3 regions of the Marinomonas sp. CT5 genome follow, and region 2 is predicted to be linked to each of the others. Evidence: predicted binding sites of a transcription regulator. Region 2 holds the regulator's gene; each other region holds the start of a gene.
What was found. Region 2 encodes sigma-54, which starts transcription at its own class of promoters, with help from an activator protein. Its sites were predicted from a motif close to TGGCACNNNNNTTGCTNT; they were not measured.
Positions count from the first base shown of each region.

Region 1: a site for sigma-54 is predicted at 4,992-5,009, ahead of C0J08_RS19910 (isoamylase early set domain-containing protein). Genes of this name have one in related genera too.
Region 3: a site for sigma-54 is predicted at 2,537-2,554, ahead of hmpA (NO-inducible flavohemoprotein). Genes of this name have one in related genera too.

Region 1 covers NZ_CP025572.1:4,181,817-4,188,294, reverse strand. The annotation lists gene C0J08_RS19925 (hypothetical protein) at 33-908, opposite strand; gene betA (choline dehydrogenase) at 1,102-2,784, opposite strand; gene betB (betaine-aldehyde dehydrogenase) at 2,813-4,270, opposite strand; gene C0J08_RS19910 (isoamylase early set domain-containing protein) at 4,572-4,877, opposite strand; gene C0J08_RS19905 (hypothetical protein) at 5,218-5,376, shown strand; gene olsF (bifunctional ornithine lipid synthase OlsF) at 5,384-6,478, opposite strand, start outside.
Region 2 covers NZ_CP025572.1:2,555,547-2,562,024, reverse strand. The annotation lists gene C0J08_RS12040 (YhdP family protein) at 1-781, shown strand, start outside; gene C0J08_RS12035 (carbon-nitrogen hydrolase family protein) at 781-1,611, shown strand; gene yjgA (ribosome biogenesis factor YjgA) at 1,660-2,196, opposite strand; gene mgtE (magnesium transporter) at 2,203-3,555, opposite strand; gene C0J08_RS12020 (HPr family phosphocarrier protein) at 3,564-3,833, opposite strand; gene ptsN (PTS IIA-like nitrogen regulatory protein PtsN) at 3,843-4,292, opposite strand; gene C0J08_RS12010 (RNA polymerase factor sigma-54) at 4,310-5,788, opposite strand; gene lptB (LPS export ABC transporter ATP-binding protein) at 5,864-6,478, opposite strand, start outside.
Region 3 covers NZ_CP025572.1:17,957-24,434, forward strand. The annotation lists gene C0J08_RS00095 (helix-turn-helix transcriptional regulator) at 1-394, opposite strand, end outside; gene C0J08_RS00100 (glutathione S-transferase family protein) at 574-1,215, shown strand; gene hmpA (NO-inducible flavohemoprotein) at 1,299-2,489, opposite strand; gene norR (nitric oxide reductase transcriptional regulator NorR) at 2,694-4,307, shown strand; gene C0J08_RS00115 (group II truncated hemoglobin) at 4,409-4,834, opposite strand; gene C0J08_RS00120 (hypothetical protein) at 4,835-5,038, opposite strand; gene C0J08_RS00125 (MATE family efflux transporter) at 5,445-6,478, shown strand, end outside.

The sequences.
Region 1 (6,478 bases), 1.6 Mb from region 2:
TTAGCAGGCGTTTTTTAGTGTTTTTTCTAAATCTAGATATTTCGCATGTAGTATTCTTCTTCAAGTGAATCGGTGTATTCTTCCATTTTTTGATTTTCGATATTTCTTTCAATCTCTATTGCGCAGTCTGCACAGGCATAATTAAAGTTGTAACCATATGAGTTATGTAGGTGAGCTAAACCCTCTGTAAAATCGATTTCAAAATGCTGGTGGATAGGAACCATATCGTGACTAAAATAGTAGTTATTGCAGTTTTCGCATTCTTGGAGTTTTTCTGAGAATGTGCAAGCGTAACAGCTATCAAAACCATCATGAATAACAAAAGTTTCTGACAAGCAGTTCGGACAATACAAAACTCCTTCTTCTGGGACTTCTTGCTCTTTAATTCTTTGGAGAGCATTTTTTACTAGAGCTTCTCTAGATTGTTCTATCTCAATAAGCTTTTCATGTGCTTCACTGGGAAGTATATCTTCAATTTGACGGTTAAAGTGAACCCTTTGTATTTTAATAAAGAGCAGGAGGACTTTTAGAAATTGTGCTTGTGCATGATCAATCGAAAGCTCAAAGTCAGAGTGAGTAATATTATTTCTTAACTTTATAGCAGAGTTCATTCCATCTATTTCATGTTTGGTTAAAACTATATTACCTATATTAGGGTCTACTAATCTTTGAATAGCTTTTGTAATACTGACTGTATTTTTAGGTGCGTCGATATTTTCATAGATTAAGACAGGATGGATGTTTTTTAGCATGACTTTAAGAGTTAGCTCTAAGGATTGAACTAAGCTCAAGATAGCAAATTGCCAGTGACGTACATCGTTTTCTGCACCAATCGCCTTCTCGATTGCTTCAATAAAAAATGAGTGACTATTCTCGAAAAGGTCTAATTTAATTGACTTAGTGTTCATCAGAAATCTCATGAAATAAACATGTAGCATTAGAGTAGTACCAATAATAGTGCCATTTCTAACTTTTTAGCGAATTAAGTTTCTATAAAGCTGTATATCTTTTGCTCATGATAAAACAGTTTTGCAGTTCGTCCCATGTGAAATACAAAAAAGGCCTCCGAAGAGGCCTTTAAAAGAATGGTAAGGTTTACGATTACCGCTGTTTCGTTTCAAATTCTGGATGAATCCAAACAGGTGCGTTTAGGCTCGGCAAGGCTGGTTTACCCAGTATCATGTCAGCGGCTTTTTCCGCCACCATGATGGTCGGTGCATTCAAATTACCGTTGGTTATGGTCGGGAAGATAGACGAATCCACCACCCGTAGATTGTGCAAACCGCGCACTTGGCACTGTTCGTTCAACACGGCCATGGGGTCCTTATCGTCGCCCATCTTACAAGTACAAGATGGATGATAGGCGCTTTCTACATTTTCTTTTACCCATTGGTCGATCTCTGCATCGCTCTGGATATTCATGCCCGGTTGGATTTCATCACCACGGTATTCGTCTAGCGCGGACTGTTGCAATACTTCACGGGTTAGGCGGATGGTATCGCGCCAGTCCTGCTTGTCTTGTTCCGTCGTAATGTAGTTAAACAAGATTCGCGGCTTAGCACTGGGATCGGAAGATTCAATCCAAATTTTACCGCGACTTTCTGGCTTGTTCGGCCCAACATGCACTTGGAAACCATGGCCTTTCACGGCGGCTTGTCCATCGTAGCGCATGGCGGCTGGCAAGAAGTGATACTGAATGTTGGGGGATTTCAGGCCAGCGCGCGAGCGAATAAAACCACAAGATTCAAAGTGGTTAGTCGCACCCAATCCGGTTTTAAATAACATCCAACGGGTACCTATCAAGCCTTTGCTGATCAAGCCAAGTTTGCTGTTTAGCGTCACGGGCTGTTTGCAATAGTATTGGAAGTAGACTTCCAAGTGGTCTTGTAGGTTTTCACCCACGCCCGGTAATTCATGAACCACAGGCACGCCGGCTTTTTCGAGCACATCTTTTGGACCCACTCCAGACAGCTGCAACAACTGTGGCGAACCAACGGAGCCAGCCGATAAAATGACTTCTTTGCTGGCGGTGGCTTGTTGGGTTTGACCGTTTTTACTGAATTCAATGCCCGTGGCGGTTTTGCCATCGGCCTTTCCATTTGCAAAGAGGACTTTATGGCTTAACACACCGGTTTTAAGCGTTAGGTTCGGGCGCTTCATTGCACGACGTAAGTAGGCGTTAGACGTAGAAGCTCGCACGCCATCTTTGACCGTCATGTGCATGGGGCCAAAACCTTCTTGGTGGAAGCCATTGTAATCTTCCGTTTTGCCATAACCGGCTTGTTCACCCGCGTCAATAAAGGCTTGGTAAAGTGGGTTGTAGGTCATGTCGTTGCCGTTATTGGTCGACAGTGGGCCTTCGCCACCACGATAGGTATCTGCTCCACCTTTCCATGTTTCGGCTTTTTTGAAATAGGGTAAACAGGTTTGGTAATTCCAACCTTTGGCACCATTTTCTTCCCATTGGTCGAAATCACAGGCGTGGCCACGAACATACACCATGCCATTAATAGACGAAGAACCGCCCAATACTTTGCCTCGTGGACAATGCATTTCACGGCCATCAAGACCGGGTTCTTTTTCCGTATGAAACTGCCAAGCGTATTTGTCGGTATTCATTGGGTAAGATAAAGCGGTGGGCATCTGGATAAAGATGCTTTTATCTGAGCCACCCATTTCCAGCAACAGCACTTTGTGTTCGCCACTTTCGGTTAGTCGATCGGCTAGCACGCAGCCAGCAGAGCCAGCGCCGACAATGATGTAATCGTACGTTTCGTTTGCCATGACTTCTCCTGTTTACTCTGTGTTTCGCTTAGTAAGGGCTTTCAATGTCGTTCAGATCAACAAACACACTTTTGTTTTGTGTGTAGTGGTACAGAGTCTCAATGCCGTTTTCACGACCGATACCAGATTGTTTGTAGCCGCCTACTGGCATTTCTGCGGGTGAAGCGCCCCATGAGTTGATCCAGCAAATACCGGCCTGCAATTGATTGATAACACGATGAGCGCGAGCGAAGTCTTTGGTGAATACGCCAGCCGCCAAGCCAAGCTTGGTATCGTTAGCGCGGGCAACCACTTCGTCTTCATCTGTGAAGCTGAGTACGGACATGACAGGACCAAAGATTTCATCACGTACTTGTGGCATGTCGTCTGTGCAATCGGTAAAGACCGTTGGTGCCACAAATGCGCCTTTGTCTAAGCCGTTATCCGTTACTTGGTAACCGCCACATAGCAGGGTGGCACCCGCGTCTTTCGCCGCTTGAATATAACCCAGTACTTTTTGCATGTGATCTTTAGAGATCAGCGCGCCAACTTGTGTGTCCATGTCCATTGGGTCTCCAATGATCATAGCTTCAGTGCGTTCTTTTAGTTCTTTGGTAAACGCGTCTAGCATGTCCGCATGAACGAATACGCGAGTACCGTTGGTGCAGACTTCCCCTTGGGTGTAGAAGTTAGCCAACATGGCAGCAGAAACGGCTTGATCCACTGGCATATCAGGGAAGATGATCATAGGGGATTTGCCACCTAGTTCCATGGTTACCTGTTTCAACGACTGTGAAGAGGCGGCCATGACTTTTTTACCTGTGCCGACTTCGCCAGTAAAGGAGACCTTGTCGATGTCTGGGTGGTTGGTAATCAATTGGCCTGTCCGCGCATCACCCTGAATGACGTTAAAAACACCATCAGGCAAACCTGCTTCAGTGAAGATCTCCGCCAATTTTAAGGCGGTTAATGGTGTTTCTTCTGACGGTTTGAAAATCATTGCATTGCCCGCGGCGAGTGCAGGGCCTGATTTCCACATGGCGATTTGAATCGGGTAGTTCCATGCACCAATACCAGCACAAATACCGAGAGGCTCGCGGCGTGTGTAGAAGAAGTTGCCATTGCCAAGGTCTTGATAATCGCCTTGGATTTTATCGGTTAGCCCTGCGTAGTACTCGATCACATCGGCACCAGTTTGGATATCAACCACAATGGCTTCTTGAAGGGGCTTGCCGGTATCCAGTACTTCTAGGCGAGCAAGCTCTTCGTTTCTTTCTCGTAAAAGATCGGCAGCTTTTTTCAAGATGCGGCCACGCTCAACGGGACTCATTGCCGCCCATACTTTTTGGCCTTGTTTAGCCGATTCAACAGCAGCATCAAGTTCAGCTTGTCCTGCGTGTTCGATTGTCGCAATTACTTCGCCATTGGCTGGGTTAATTGTTTCAAAATGTTCACCGCTGGTGGATGCTTGGTAGCGGCCATGAATGTATTGCTGCTGTTGTGCCATCTTGTACCTCTTTTCGGTTGGGGCCGTGTCCATTAATAGGGCACTGACGTCTTGTTTTTTATTAAATGCGCATTTAATAAAAAACAATTGTACAGATTTTGACTGTCAATTGCAGCTTGAATCCATGAATTCGTATTTTTGGAACAAAAAATGACGTTATCTTGAAAAGAGTTGAATGGTTGCAAAAAGGAAAATAGAGAGCAGAAGAGTACGCGAAGCAGGAGGCTAAGAGAGGTTAGCGTCTCTGTTTAAGGTTTTAAAAGAGACGCATATCGGTGAACGTTAATGGATCAAAATATTATCAAATACTAATGACGCCATTAGTGTCGTAGCTGATTGGGCTTGGGACATAGGCGTCCGCCATGTCGTCGTTTAGCCACTCTTTCCCATCTAAAACATAACGAAACTGATAAGAGGTTTCGATATTTAGGTTAAGAGTCGAGGCAAAAACACCAGACTTTTGTTTTTTCATTGGATTAGCTGTGCTGTCCCAGTTATTAAAATCGCCTACCACAGCAACAGTTTTGGCATCGCCAATGACCTCAGCCGGTAAGGCGAATTTTACTTTGCATTCGGGTTTGGTTTTTAAGTAGGTTTTTTCGATCATTTCCAGCTCCGTAGTCTATTGATAGACAAATGTGTAAGGCTACCGCAAAAGCCCGAGGTAGTTGTTGAACTCAGCTAGTAAAAAGCTTTTTAAATCGGTCCGTTAAAAAAGATACAAGCAAAGCCTACGCCATATTTTCTAACTCATTAATTTTCAGACGAAAAGCCCGTCGCACTAGAATTTGGAGCGGATTTTTAGAACCATTTTAGTGTCGAAGGCCATACTGAATGCGCTATTTCTGGGCTTATTCTGTTGGTAGAAATGCAAGATGTAAATTCACATTTTAAACCTTCTTGTGTTCTATACTGAAGTTACACCAACAAAAATAACGAGGTGTTTTATGGATCTTCAAATGGTCGTTCTTATTGTATTAAGTGTGTTGCTGGTCATTAAGATTGTTTATCTGGTTGTCTTTAAACGCTCCGAACAGCGAGAGGACGACCACTACCCCCATAAACATCATAAGCATCACTATCATGGGCATCATCATGATTCCTGATAATTGACTAGGCGTGAGAGCCATCATTGTGGCCTCGGTAACGTTTATTTTTCGCTTCTTTGACTGTATTTAGGTCTACTAGGACCAAACCGTCCACACAGTAACCAAAGTCGGCATCGACACCAAAGTCTAAGAAGCGAACCCCTCCCTTCTCACACAACTCACTGTATTGCTTAAATAAAGTTGGCACACTGGCGCCAAAGTGACTGAGTTGTTCTTTTAGTATTTTAAAATCTTCTTCGTAATCATTGCCGCTGAACATAGCTGAAATAATGTCAGAATGTTCCGCGTTAACCTGATAAGGGGTGAAAGAGCGAGCTAAATGTTCGTTGTCAGCAAAATAGAGTTTGTAAAATGAAACAATGAAATCCTTTGCGGCTTGTGGGTAGTTATTACTGAGACTCACTGGGCCGAACATATAACGTATGTCAGGATGTCTGTCTAAGTAAGCACCAATGCCATACCACAAATAATCCAAGCTACGTTTGCCCCAGTATTTAGGCTGGATAAAACTACGGCCCAACTCAATCCCTTGTTCGAAGTAAGGCTCCATATCACAAGAGTATTGGAACAATTCTGAGCTGTAGATACGGTTTGGCGTCTCAGATTTCATATAACGAGCGACTTCGCCAATGCGATAAGCGCCGACAATTTCAAGTTCTTCTTCGTCCCATAGAATCAGGTGACGATAGTACTGATCGAACTTATCCAAATCAGAGCGTTCCCCTGTGCCTTCCCCCACTTTTCGGAAGGCCACTTCCCGTAAACGTCCAATCTCTTTCATAGTGACTGACATGGGATCGTAATCAAACAGATAAATCTGTTTGTTATCCTTGGTGCTGCCAAGGTGCTCAGCGATTTTAAGCTCTTGTTTGATCATCTGTCTGTTTTGTGGATGCTCAACGGTCTTTTCGGTTTTGAGCAGCGGTTTTTTTCCCTTTGCAATTCGGTACAAGTGGCGTTTCACCAGTTTGTTTTTTTCTTTATCACTTAAAGGCAGTTGAGCCAGTTCTTGAATGGGAATGGCTTGGCCTACTTGCATTGGGATTTTACGATTGCGCTGGCGGAACATCTCGTTTGCTAGCTGTATGGTAGACAGTGG
Region 2 (6,478 bases):
GTATGGTGACTGGAAACTGAATGTTTCCCGTGATGGTGATCTTGTTCAAGTTGATCCAATATCAATGAAATTAAAAACAGGAAGCTTTCTGGGGCGTTTATCTTGGTTAGATAAAGGGGAAAACTCTAAAGTTGATTTGTCTCTTACTGCCAAAGGTGAAAATCTGGCTGAGCTGACGCATAAGTTTTCTAATGAATCGATTGTGTCTTCAAAAAGCTACAATATTGATGTTGGTTTGGGCTGGAAGGGTCATCCTTTTTATTTTGATAGGCAGTCTGTATCTGGGCATATTGATTTCTCGGCTAAAAATGGCAATTTCAATAAGGTAGATGAATTGCCAGCTTTCTTGAAGGTGTTAGGTATATTTAATATTGGAGCATTGAATAGGCGATTGCTGTTGGACTTCTCAGATGTTTATGAGCCGGGTCTGACATACGATGAATTTAAAGGAAAACTTAAGCTTGATAAAGGAATCATAAACACTGCTTTGCCTATCACTATCAGTGCGCCATCGGCTGAACTTGTGGTGGCAGGTAAGGCTGATATTGTTAATGAAACGTTAGATGAAAAATTAACGGCAACTTTTCCTTTATCTGGGACACTCCCATTAGCAGGTCTACTTTGGGGAACTCCTCAATTGGCTGGTCTTTTGTATATTACAGATAAATTAATTGGTGATCAGTTGTCAAAAGTCACAAGTGTCCAATATACCGTGAAGGGACCTTTTAGTGATCCTGTTATGACACCTGTTCAATACCGACCACTAGAGAAAAAAGATTGATGAATACATTACCTGTTGCTGCTATCCAATTAACCAGTACCAAGGATTGGCGTGATAATTTATTGCAGGTAAAGCAATTAGTGGACTCTGCAGTCAAGGAAGGTGCTAAGTTAATCGTCTTACCAGAAAATGTTTTTTTGTTTTATGGCAAAGGTATGAGGGCGCTGGCGCAATCAGATGAACAAGATATTCTACTAACGGAGATATCTGAGCTTGCCAAAGAGTATGAAATTTACCTTGTGGTAGGATCTCATCCTGAATTGTTAAGACCGGATGGATCAGTAGTAGCTAATGGGAGAGTTAGGCAAACTTGTTGGGTTATTGGTCCTGATGGTGTTTTCCTTGAGCGTTACGATAAAATTCATCTATTTGATGTAATGGTTGATGATAAAGCAGCATCTTATAAAGAGTCAGATTTTATAGAGGCGGGTGAACTAGCATTAAAGGTGATTGATATCGAGGGTTTTAAAGTTGGTCTCAGTATTTGTTACGATTTGCGGTTCCCTGAGTTGTATCGAGAGCTTGGAAAATTAGGGGCGGATATATTGTTGGTCCCTTCGGCGTTTACTTATGTGACGGGGAAAGCTCACTGGAATACTTTGCTATCAGCGCGGGCGATTGAAAATCAATGTTATGTGCTAGGTGTGGATCAATGTGGTTGGCATAACGAAACTAGGCAAACTTTTGGCCACAGTGTCTTGTACTCACCTTTTGGTCGTGAGCTAGTAGGCTTGCTAGAAGAACCGGGCTATTTTGTATTTACAATTACCAAGCAGATGCTTGCGGACTGCCGGCAGAAAATGCCTTGTTTAACTCATAGGCGAATGTAATAAGAAGCCTGTGCTCTAAGAGCAAGTCAGTGGAGCACAGGCTTAAAATTATTCTGTTAGGCCAAGGCGTTTTTCTTCTGCTTCACGTAAAAAGCGAAACAGCTTTTTACGGTTTGTTGTATTTCCTCCCTGGGAAACTTCTTTTTGGGACTGACGTATTAATTGTCTTAACAGCTGAATATCTTCGATTTCAGGATTTTCGTCTAAATATCGAGACAATTCTTCTTTGCTGTTCTCACCAATTAGCGCATCTCGCTTAATTTCTAATTGATGAAAAAGCTTATTGTATGCTGCAGATGTGGTGTCAAATAGAGCGACACGCTGTGCAATGGCTTCATGGTCTTCAGTACGCATGATCTTGCCAATGTATTGTAGGTGTCTTCTCATAGCTTCGTGCTTTTTAATGCGATCTGCTTCGGCAAATGCTTCGCGCAAAGTGTCTGACATTTCTACTTTTTTAAGCTGGTTTTTGCTTAGACCTAGCAGTTTTTTTCCAAGATCTTGCAAGGCTTCCATTTCACGCTTGATCTGGGTTTTGCTCTTAGGGATGTCTTCTTCGTTTTCAAATTGATCAAAGTCTGTCATGGGAACCTATATTAGAAAGATAGTGGCGAGACCGAGGAAGGATAAAAAACCAACGACATCGGTCACGGTAGTCAAAATTACGCTGCCAGCAAGCGCTGGGTCGATGCCAAGTTTTTTCAGTAAAATCGGCAGAAGTGTACCAGTGGTTGCTGCAAATAGCAGATTTATTATGATGGCGCCCGCAATGATATAGGCAATCTTGATGTTGTCAAACCAAAGTGCGGTGAGGACGGCAATAACCGTCGCCCATAAAAGGCCATTGAGGAGGCCAACAATCAGTTCTCTATTGAGCAGCCAACCGGTGTTGGTGGAGCCGATTTGATTGAGCGCGATACCACGAATAACTAGGGTGAGTACCTGTGAGCCTGCAATGCCGCCCATACTGGCGACAATGGGCATAAGGATCGCTAGAGCGACAACTTGGTCTAATGTGTCTTGGAATAAACCTATTACATAAGAGGCTGTGAAAGCGGTGATTAGGTTTATACCAAGCCATACTGCACGCCGCTTGGTGGTTTTCATGATGGGAGCGAAGGTATCTTCGTCATCGTCGAGACCCGCCATGCTTAGCATGGAGTGCTCCGCTTCATCGCGGATAACGTCTACCACGTCATCGATGGTAATACGGCCGAGAAGTTTTTTGGTTAGGCTATCAATAACAGGGGCAGACACTAGGTCCATTTTTTCAAAAAGCTGAGCGACATCATTGGCTTTAGTTTCGGCTTCTATCACCGTGTATTCCGTTTCCATAATGTCTCGGACGGTGGCATTAGGGTCTGAAACTAATAATTTGGTTAGGGGGAGGGTGCCAAGAAGCCGATCGGATCGACTAACAACTAAAAGATTGTCAGTCATGTCGGGTAAAGAACTGTGGCGGCGTAAATAGCGAAACACAATGTCGACAGAGATATTTGGACGAATGGTGATGGTGTCCGTATTCATTAAGCCGCCAGCAGAATCTTCTGAATAGCTTAATAGTGCCTCGACCCGCGTTCTATCTTGTGCGGTCATTGAGGCAAGGACTTCTTTAACGACTTTTTCTGGTAAGTGTTGAAGTAAGTCGGCTAAGTCATCGCTCTCAAAATGTTCGGATACGGCGATAAGACGCTCTGTATCCATGTCTTTCATGAATTGAATACCAATATCTTCGCTTAGATATTGTAGGACTTCACCTTCGTTTTTGTCCTCGATTAATTCCCATAGGAGTTTACGTTCTTTTGGTGGGGAGGATTCGAGTAGTCGAGCAACATCTTGAGCAGGCAAAGCGCCGTTAAGTAAATAACGGATTTGCATCGTCGCACCGGATTCTAACGATTCGGTGACAGTTTGGAGATGATTAAGTGTGTTTTGCTCTGACATGAGGTGTATTACTCATCTTCGCCGAAACGATTGTTAATAAGCTCAATGATGGCTTCAATCGCTTCTTTTTCGTCATCTCCATTAGTTTTTATGTGAATTTCAGTGCCTTTACCGGCGGCCAGCATCATCATTGCCATAATGCTTTTGCCATCAACATTTCGTCCTTCTTTTTCAATCGTAATATCACAAGAAAAACGAGATGTTGTTTCAATGAGTTTGCCAGCTGCACGAGCATGAAGGCCAAGTTTGTTGATAATAATTACGGACTCTTCCTGCATGCTATTTTCCTATATAAGGGATTCAAAAATACTTAATAACTCTTCATTAGTTTGTGCTGTACGTAACTTGTCCAACGATTCAGCGGATTGAGCAAGTTCTGCTATTTTCGCTAACGTTGAAAGATGTTGGTCACATTCGTTGGGTGGAACGATAAGTGCGAATATGAGATCAACTGCTCTTTTATCAATCGAATCAAAGTCAATGGGGGTTTGTAAAGACATAACAACAATGGCTGTGTGGTTTGCTGTTTCAAGGCGGCAATGGGGGATGGCTATGCCATTGCCTATTCCCGTACTGCCAAGCTTTTCCCTCCCCAGAAGGGCATCATAAACGTCTTCGTTATTGCAGTGTAGGCGATTTGATGCAACATCAGCGATATTTTCTAAAACACGTTTTTTGCTAATAATGTCTTGCTTTGCAAGTACGAGTTCAGCTTTTAGTAATGATTTCAAGGACATGATAAAATGCTTTCCGTTTAGATCAGTCGTTTTCGTTCATTGGAAGGAGGGATGTTCATCGCCTCTCGATATTTTGCAACTGTGCGTCTAGCGACCTGTATGCCTTGATCTGCAAGGATGGCGGCTAGCTTATTATCACTTAATGGCTTTTTAGCTGGCTCATCAGCAACAAGTTTTTTAATCATAGCTCGTATAGCGGTAGAAGAGCATTCTCCACCTGAAGCCGTGTTGACGTGACTGGAGAAAAAGTACTTCAGTTCAAAAATACCTTTTGGGGTATGCATGTATTTCTGTGTTGTAACCCTTGATATGGTCGATTCATGCATGCCCACTTCTTCCGCAACATCATGAAGTACCATGGGTTTCATAGCTTCTTCACCTAATTCAAAAAAATCGATTTGACGACTTACAATACAACTGGCTACTTTGAGCAATGTTTCGTTACGACTCTGTAGGCTCTTCATAAACCATTTCGCCTCTTGAAGAGAGGTCTTGATGTATGTTGCATCTTCTGACGATGTGGTGGAACTTGCCATAGCCGAATAGGTTTCATTGATTTTTATCGGAGGAAGGGCATCATTATTGAGTTCAACTTGCCATACATCATTACGCTTTTTCACAGAGACATCAGGAATAACATAGTCTGTATCATCGGCATCAATAACTGAACCTGGGCGCGGGTTAAGTTGCTGTATTAAATTAATAACTTCTTTTAACGCTTCGTCTTTTAGTTTTGTTTTGCGCGTTAATTGAGCAAAATCACGATTACCTAAAAGAGGTAAATAATGATCAATCAGGTTGTAAGTGCTTTTATATAAAGGGTGGTTTTGGAATGCTTCGAGTTGCACAAGCAAGCAATCGCGTAAGTCAATTGAGCAAACACCAACAGGATCAAAACGCTGCAGTCTATGTTGGACGGCGATCACTTCTTCTAGGTCTAAGTCTTCAAGTTCGGTGCTAAGAGACTCACAAATATCTTCGGGCGAAATGCTTAAATAACCATCGGGCTGAACACATTCGATAATGGCGTAAGCGATTTCTATATCTCGATCCGAAATGTGTGTCAGATTTAGTTGCCAGATTAAGTGGTCTTGTATGCTTTCTGCTGGTGCATTACGGCTTTCAAAGTCGCTTTCACCCTCAAAACTATTATGGTCACTAACAGCGGCAGAGCTTTGGTAAGTATCGTCCCAATGACTATCAATGGATAATTCTTCAGGGATACTTTCAGTCCACTCAGATTCAATGCGTGGTTCTTCGCTGTTGTCGGCTGAAGTATTGTTATCCGCTGCGGCGCTTTTAGATTCAATGCTGGGTGTGACGTCGACATGAAGTTGTTCATCTTCATCGAGCTCTAAAAGAGGGTTTGATTCAAGAAATTCATGGATTTCTTGTTTTAAATCCAACGTTGAAAGTTGCAGCAAGCGGATAGCCTGTTGCAACTGCGGCGTCATAGTCAGCTGTTGGCCGAGCTTTAATTGTAAAGACTGCTTCATAGAGCAACTCTTTCTATTTGAATGAATTGGAATGAGTTATGCATACTACTCCCTTTCTACTGCAATGATAAGGGGTTACAAACGGAAGTCGTCACCTAAATAGACCTTTTTTACCTGCTCATTGTTGATGACGGTGTTGGCGTCGCCTGATGCAATGATGTACCCATTACCTACAATGTAGGCTTTGTCGCAGATGTCTAATGTTTCTCTTACATTGTGATCGGTGATAAGGACACCGATACCACTTTCTTGCAGATGCTTTATGATTAGCTTGATATCACCCACTGAAATAGGGTCAACACCAGCAAAAGGTTCATCTAGAAGGATGAACTTTGGGTTCATGGCTACAGCGCGAGCAATTTCAACCCGACGTCTTTCGCCACCAGATAATGCCATACCTAAGTTAGTTCGAATATGAGTTATATGGAACTCTTCTAAAAGCTCTTCTAATCTCTCTAGTTTCTGTGCTTTTGACAGCTTTTTGCGAGTCTCTAAAATCGCTAAAATATTATCTTCGACGGACATTTTCCTAAAAATAGAGGCTTCTTGAGGTAAATACCCAATTCCCTTTTGAGCTCTTGTGTGCATGGCATCATTAGTTACATCTAGTCCATCAATAAATATACCGCCAGCGTCGTTGGTTACCATGCCTACGATCATATAAAAGCAAGTGGTTTTGCCTGCTCCATT
Region 3 (6,478 bases), 2.2 Mb from region 2:
ACCAATTGGGCGCATCCAGCAAAAATCGACTTTGTAAGCGGTCGATTTCAGGTCGTATGTTTTCTGGTAAGGCGGCCTTTAACTTTAATTGAGCATCGGCAAGGAGGGTGTCTATCCCCATTTTTTGCGCAGGACCAGACAACCCGGCTAAAAACAGTGTTTCTGCTTCTTTGGCGGAAAGCCCATTCAAACGGGTGCGATAACCTTGTAACAACCGATAGCCACCTTGAACTCCTTGTTCGCTGTAGACGGGGACGCCAATGGCGCTAAGTGCTTCGATATCCCGATAAACCGTACGAATAGAGGTTTCACAGGCGTCAGCCAATTCGGCGGCCGTGACCTTCTCGTGGGTTTGCAACATCATCAGCATTTTGAGTATTCGGCTGGCTCGCATGAGATTCTCCTGTCGCTGTTCTTTATCGTCGAGCTAAGTCATCTTGCCAACTAACAGCATTAAGCGAATGTTATTTCACCAGTATAAAGTATAAACCTGACACTAGATGTCAGGTTTGGTCACTAATATAGCTCATGTAACCACCAAAAATGATCTAACAACCTACTGAGGTAACGGATATGAGCGAGATTCAAAGCAACCAAGACACCATCACCCTGTACCATGCTCCACAAACCCGAGGCACTGGCATTTGGGTATTGCTGGAAGAGTTGGGGATTCCCTATGACATGAAAGTGCTGAATTTCAAAGCCGGTGAAAATCAACAACCAGAGTTTCTCGCTATCAATCCTTTGGGGAAATTTCCAACCCTTGTTCATAACGGCACTGTGGTTACAGAGCAAGTTGCTTGTTACACCTACTTGGCCGATCTGTTTCCTGAAAAAGGCTTAGCGCCTGCTTTCAATGATCCAAAACGTGGTGCGTATTTACGTTGGATGGCCTATCAAGGCAGCAGTTTTGAACCCGCTGTGATCGACAAAGCGTTTAATCGCCCTGAAGTCGCGGCGTCTCAATCATCCTATGGCAGCTTTGATAAAATGCTGCAAACGCTATTCGATCAAATCGCCAAAGGCCCTTATTTATTGGGAGAAGAGCTGTACGCAGTGGATATTCTTTGGGGCTTGAGTTTGAAGTGGTGCCGCATGTTTGGACTCATTACGACGAATCCTGTGGTCGACGCCTACATTGACCGTGTTATATCACGCCCTACCTTCACAAGAGTGGAGGAAAAAGAGCAAGCCTTGTTGCTTGCCCAGTCCTAATCAAATCTCTAATTAAAACAAAGCATGAGTATTATCGGTTACTCATGCTTTTTTGTTTTTCAGCTTAGTGTGTGACTTGTTTATTAAACCTCTTGATGTGGTCCGAACAATTCATAATGAATACGGTCGGCTTCTACGCCAAGTGTGAGTAACTGTTGTTTAACAAACATCATGAAGCCAACTGGGCCGCAAAGATAAAACTCGCCATTCGTCAGCGGTAAGCTGTCTTTGATGACATCCAGTTGCATCATGCCTTTTGTTACGCCCTCTTCTTCGCTGTCGGCTTGTTCGTACCAAGTGTGAACGGACAAATTCAGTTGCTTCTTCAGGCTGTTCACGTGCTCTTTAAAGGAGTGTTGACCTTGGTGAGCACAAGCGTGTAAATAGCTCACTGGGTGGCTGTACTGCTGTTTGGCGAGTGTATCCAGCATGGCTTGCATTGGGGTTAAACCAACGCCACCTGAAATCAGTACCACAGGTGTTTGCTTGTCTTGGAACACGAAGTCTCCGGCGGGTGGCATAACGTCAATTTCATCGCCCACGTTTAAGTGATCATGCAGATAATTCGACATAACCCCTTTGATATCCCCTGCGCCTTCGCGTTTGACGCTAATGCGATAATTTTTGCCATTGGCTGTGGTTGATAAAGAGTATTGACGTATCTCATCGAACTCATTGCCTTTTGGATGTAACTTAACGCCCAAGTATTGGCCTGGTTGGTAATCAATTACCGCGCCGCCATCGATAGGTTCAAAGACAAAGCTGGTGACCAAATCCGATTCAGGTGTTTTCGAAGCGACACGGAAACGGCGGAAATCTTTCCAGCCACCCAGTTGCGCAGCGCGTTCTTTATAAAGATCGCCTTCGACTTTGATAAATATTTCGGCCAACTGAGTGTATGCCGCTACCCAAGCTTCTTCTACGTCTTTGGTGAACGCATCTGGCGCCAATTCTCGTAAGGTTTCAATGAGGTGATGACCAACTATATCGTATTGATTTGGTTGAATATTAAAGCTGGTGTGTTTATGCGCAATACGCATCACTGCACTGGTTAGCACTTCTAAATTATCAATGTGTGTTGCGTACGCCGCGATGGCATTGAACAGAGCGGCAGGCTGGCCTCCGGTTCTTTGATGGGTCATGTTGAACACATCTTTTAGCTCCGGATTATGTGAAAACATACGCTGATAGAAGTGTTCAGTAATGGCCGTTCCTGCAGAGGCCAATAAAGGGATAGTGGCTTTTACTGTGTCGATATGCTGTTGAGCTAACATGGTATTTCCTTTTTAAGTGAGCAAAAAAATGCGTTGATAACTCTTCTATAGCGAAGGACGTGCCAAATAAAAATAGGAAATAAAATCAATACTTTATAATTTTTTAACATTAACAGAGAGTCAATTTGACTCGTAAAATGAAAAGTCTTTATGATACCTTTGAGTCAAAATGACATAGCTGCTAATTCACCTTTTGAGCCGATAATGATGAATCAGGTTTCTAACAACGCTTTGTTGAGTTTTGCTCTTGATCTTGCCAGCGCGGTGACACAAGCAAATCGCTTCGAGCAATTGGTTTATGCCGTACGTGCAACGATTAATTGCGATGCGGTGGTGCTATTAGCGCATAACAATGGCGTACTCACGCCACTTGCCCAACGAGGTTTATCGGATGATCTGATGGGACGTCGTTTTACCATTAATGATCACCCTCGTTTGAAAGCGATCTGTAGCGGTCATTATCCTGTTCGCTTTCCTGCAGATTCACAGCTTCCCGATCCCTACGATGGCATGGTGTTAGGCCACGATGACAATTTACCAGTGCACTCTTGTATGGGCGTTCCGCTTTATTTGGAGGGTAAATTAATTGGTGTGGTGACCCTAGACAGCATCATGCCGGGTGTTTTTGATGATATTGATGCACGTGCGTTGGAGATTATCGGCACCATGGCGGCCATGACGCTAAATACCGCTATCTTAATGGAAAAATTAGAAAACCAGTCGCAACATGCTCAAAACGTATTAAAAGTAATGGGCGAACAAAGCCATGAAATGATAGGCCAGAGCAAAGCCATGCAAGACCTTAAACAGTCGATTAATCTGGTCGCTCCTTCGGACTTTGCCATTTTGATTGAAGGGGAAACCGGTGTCGGTAAAGAGTTGGTTGCGAGAGCATTACATGAGCATTCTGCGCGCTCTGAAGCGCCAATGGTATACGTAAACTGTGCTGCGATTCCTCATCATCTTATCGAAAGTGAGCTTTTCGGGCATGTAAAAGGCGCGTTTACCGGAGCCGATAGAGACAGAGACGGTAAATTTCTATTGGCCGATGGCGGTACTTTATTACTTGATGAAATTGGTGAGTTGCCGCTGGAAGTACAAGGGACTTTGTTGCGCGCTATTCAAAATCAAGAAATCCAAGCCGTGGGCAAAGATCAAGTACGCAAGGTAAACGTTCGAATCATAGCAGCCACTAATCGGCATCTAGAAACCGAAGTGGCAGAGCATCGCTTTCGTGCAGATTTATTCCATCGTCTTAGTGTGTTCCCGATTCAAGTTCCTGCACTACGTGATAGAAAAGGCGATATTGCTTTGTTGGCCGGATTCTTCGCCGAGCGTTTTCGACGCAAATTAGGCCTTCAACAACTCGCTTTGTCAGCGTCGGCTATCGACATGCTCGAAGCGTATCATTGGCCTGGTAACGTCAGAGAGCTAGAACACGTCATTTCCCGTGCGGCACTATTTTCTAAGGCCGAGAGTTCAAAGGTAGAAAGTGCTAAGACTGAAAACGTGAAATTTGGTCGAACAAAAAAAATTACAACCATTACGCCAATGCACTTAACTGGGTTACAAATTGATCATGGATATCAAGAAAAGGTACAGGCTAATGTAATATCTGAGCCATCGTCAGATAAACAAAAAACCATTGATTTACGTTTAGAAACAGAGACTTATCAACGAAATTTAATCCGCAAAGCATTAGAAAGCAATGACGGCAACTGGACCAAAGCGGCTCAGCAGTTGTCTATGGATCGCGCCAACCTAGCTCGCTTGGCAAAACGCTTAGGGATTGTCGTTGCCAAAGAAGTACGTTCTTAATCGTAAAGCGTTTCGGAAGCGCAACGACATTCCGCTGAGGTAGGCGTTAGTTTCGAGTAAGAATGTCATTGGCTTTGATTACAAGTAGCGCTGGTAATAATTTACTGGTGTCTCGCTGCACTCACCTGTCGGATTCGCTCAGCAGGAAACTCAAGTTTGGGCAATAAATAGGCTTTCAAATCTTCAGCATAACCCAGTTCGTCTAAAGCGGCGGCCATGCAATTGAGCCACATGGCTTTTTCTTTCTCTGTGACGATTAGATGAGCATGGGCTTGCGGTAAGCTGATTGGGCCGTATTTTTTCGAAAAGAGTTTCTCGCCACCCATCCAGCCAGATAGAAAAGACACCAGTTTATCTATGGTCAGTTCGATATCGCTTGGATGCATATCGAATAATGGACGATATTCTGGTGTATTTTCCATGATTCTATAGAAGGTTTCGACCAAACTTTGTAAGCCTGTTAATCCACCCACGGCTTGTAATGTTGCGTCACCTTCACCATATGTTGGCGGGTTAGAAGTGGTCATTTATTCGACGTCTTTTGGTTGGTTTTGTGCTTTTTTAGCGGCTTTTTCTTGATCCATTTTGATCGAATTGCGATAACCGCCCAAGGCAGCCAACGCCCCGATAATGAAACTCATGTAAAGTGGAATTTGAAACAGCATAGTGATACTGATAAAAACACACCCGACGGCTAAACCTTCGATAAAGGGTTTGAGTTTCTTGGGCATAACTGTTCTCCGAGCGTTAAAAAATATACGCGAGTCTAGCAAATTTCAGCGAAGATGTGAGCAGGATTGTGGAAAAAAGCATCACTTATCCAACATTAGGAGACGTTAATTTAAGAATGTTTTTTCTATGTGGATTTGTGGGTAACTAGGTTATAAATGAGGATAATAACTGACAAGAGGCATTTCTTGCTCATTATTTACACAAAACGATGAATAAATACCTGTAAATGTGAATAACTGCTATTATTTTCCACAGATTTTTCTGTGGCAGATTTGATCTGTTGTTTGATTTTTATCCACAGTATTGAAGATACACACAAGAGAGCCGCTAGTGCTAAAGTTATCCCCTAATTCTATTTTTCGCTCGTATCGTGCAAATGCTGTACTGAATCAAAAAATTTGGCGCATGGCATGGCCGCCAATGGTATCAAACATCACCACGCCGCTACTTGGCTTAGTCGACACAGCCGTGGTTGGTCATTTAGCCACAGCAACCCATCTTGCTGCTGTGGCGATTGGTGCGAGCATTTTTAGCTTTCTATTTTGGGCGTTTGGCTTTTTGCGTATGGGCTCAACTGGATTGACAGCGCAAGCCCTTGGACAAGGAGACGAAAGGCGTGTTCGTGAGTTGCTTCTGCAATCCATTTTAATGGGTGTATTCATCGGGCTAATCTTGATTTTGTTCCGAGCCCCATTGATTGATTTGGCGATAACCTTAATGGAACCCAGTGCTGAAGTAGAGCCTTGGGCGCGTTTGTATTGTGAAGCGCGAATTCTTAGCGCACCAGCGGTCTTAGCCGGTTATGCCTTAATGGGCTGGTTCTTTGGTGTGCAATATTCTAAAGGACCACTGTGGATGCTGTTGGTGATTAACATTGCCAACATGATTCTCGATTATGTCGCCGTTTATGGATTGGGTATGGCCAGTGATGGCGTGGCGTGGGCAACGGTGGCGGCCCATTATATTGGCGTGACGGTAGCGGGTGTGTTGGCTTGGCATAAATTGAAAGGTTTTTCAGGCCATGTACCCTTACGTGTTTTGGCGAAATGGCGCGAATACATGGCGTTAGTCAAAGTGAATCGTTACCTGTTTGTACGCACCATCCTCTTGTTGTTAGTGATGTTATTTTTTACCGCCCAAGGTGCGCGCCAAGGGGATTCTATTCTTGCCGCGAATGCTGTGTTGCTGACTTTCTTGATGATTATTTCTAACGCCTTGGATGGTTTTGCTTTTTCGGTGGAAGCCTTGTGCGGCGAATATTATGGCCGTAAAGACAAAGCGAATTTTAACAAGGTGATTCAGCTTTCGACTTATTGGGCGCTACTCGCAGCCGTAGTTTTGATGCTGATTTTCTGGCTTTTTGGTAATCAAATCATAGCCTTATTGACCAGTGTGCAAAGCGTTCGAGACGATGCCGCTCTGTACCTACCTTGGCTCAT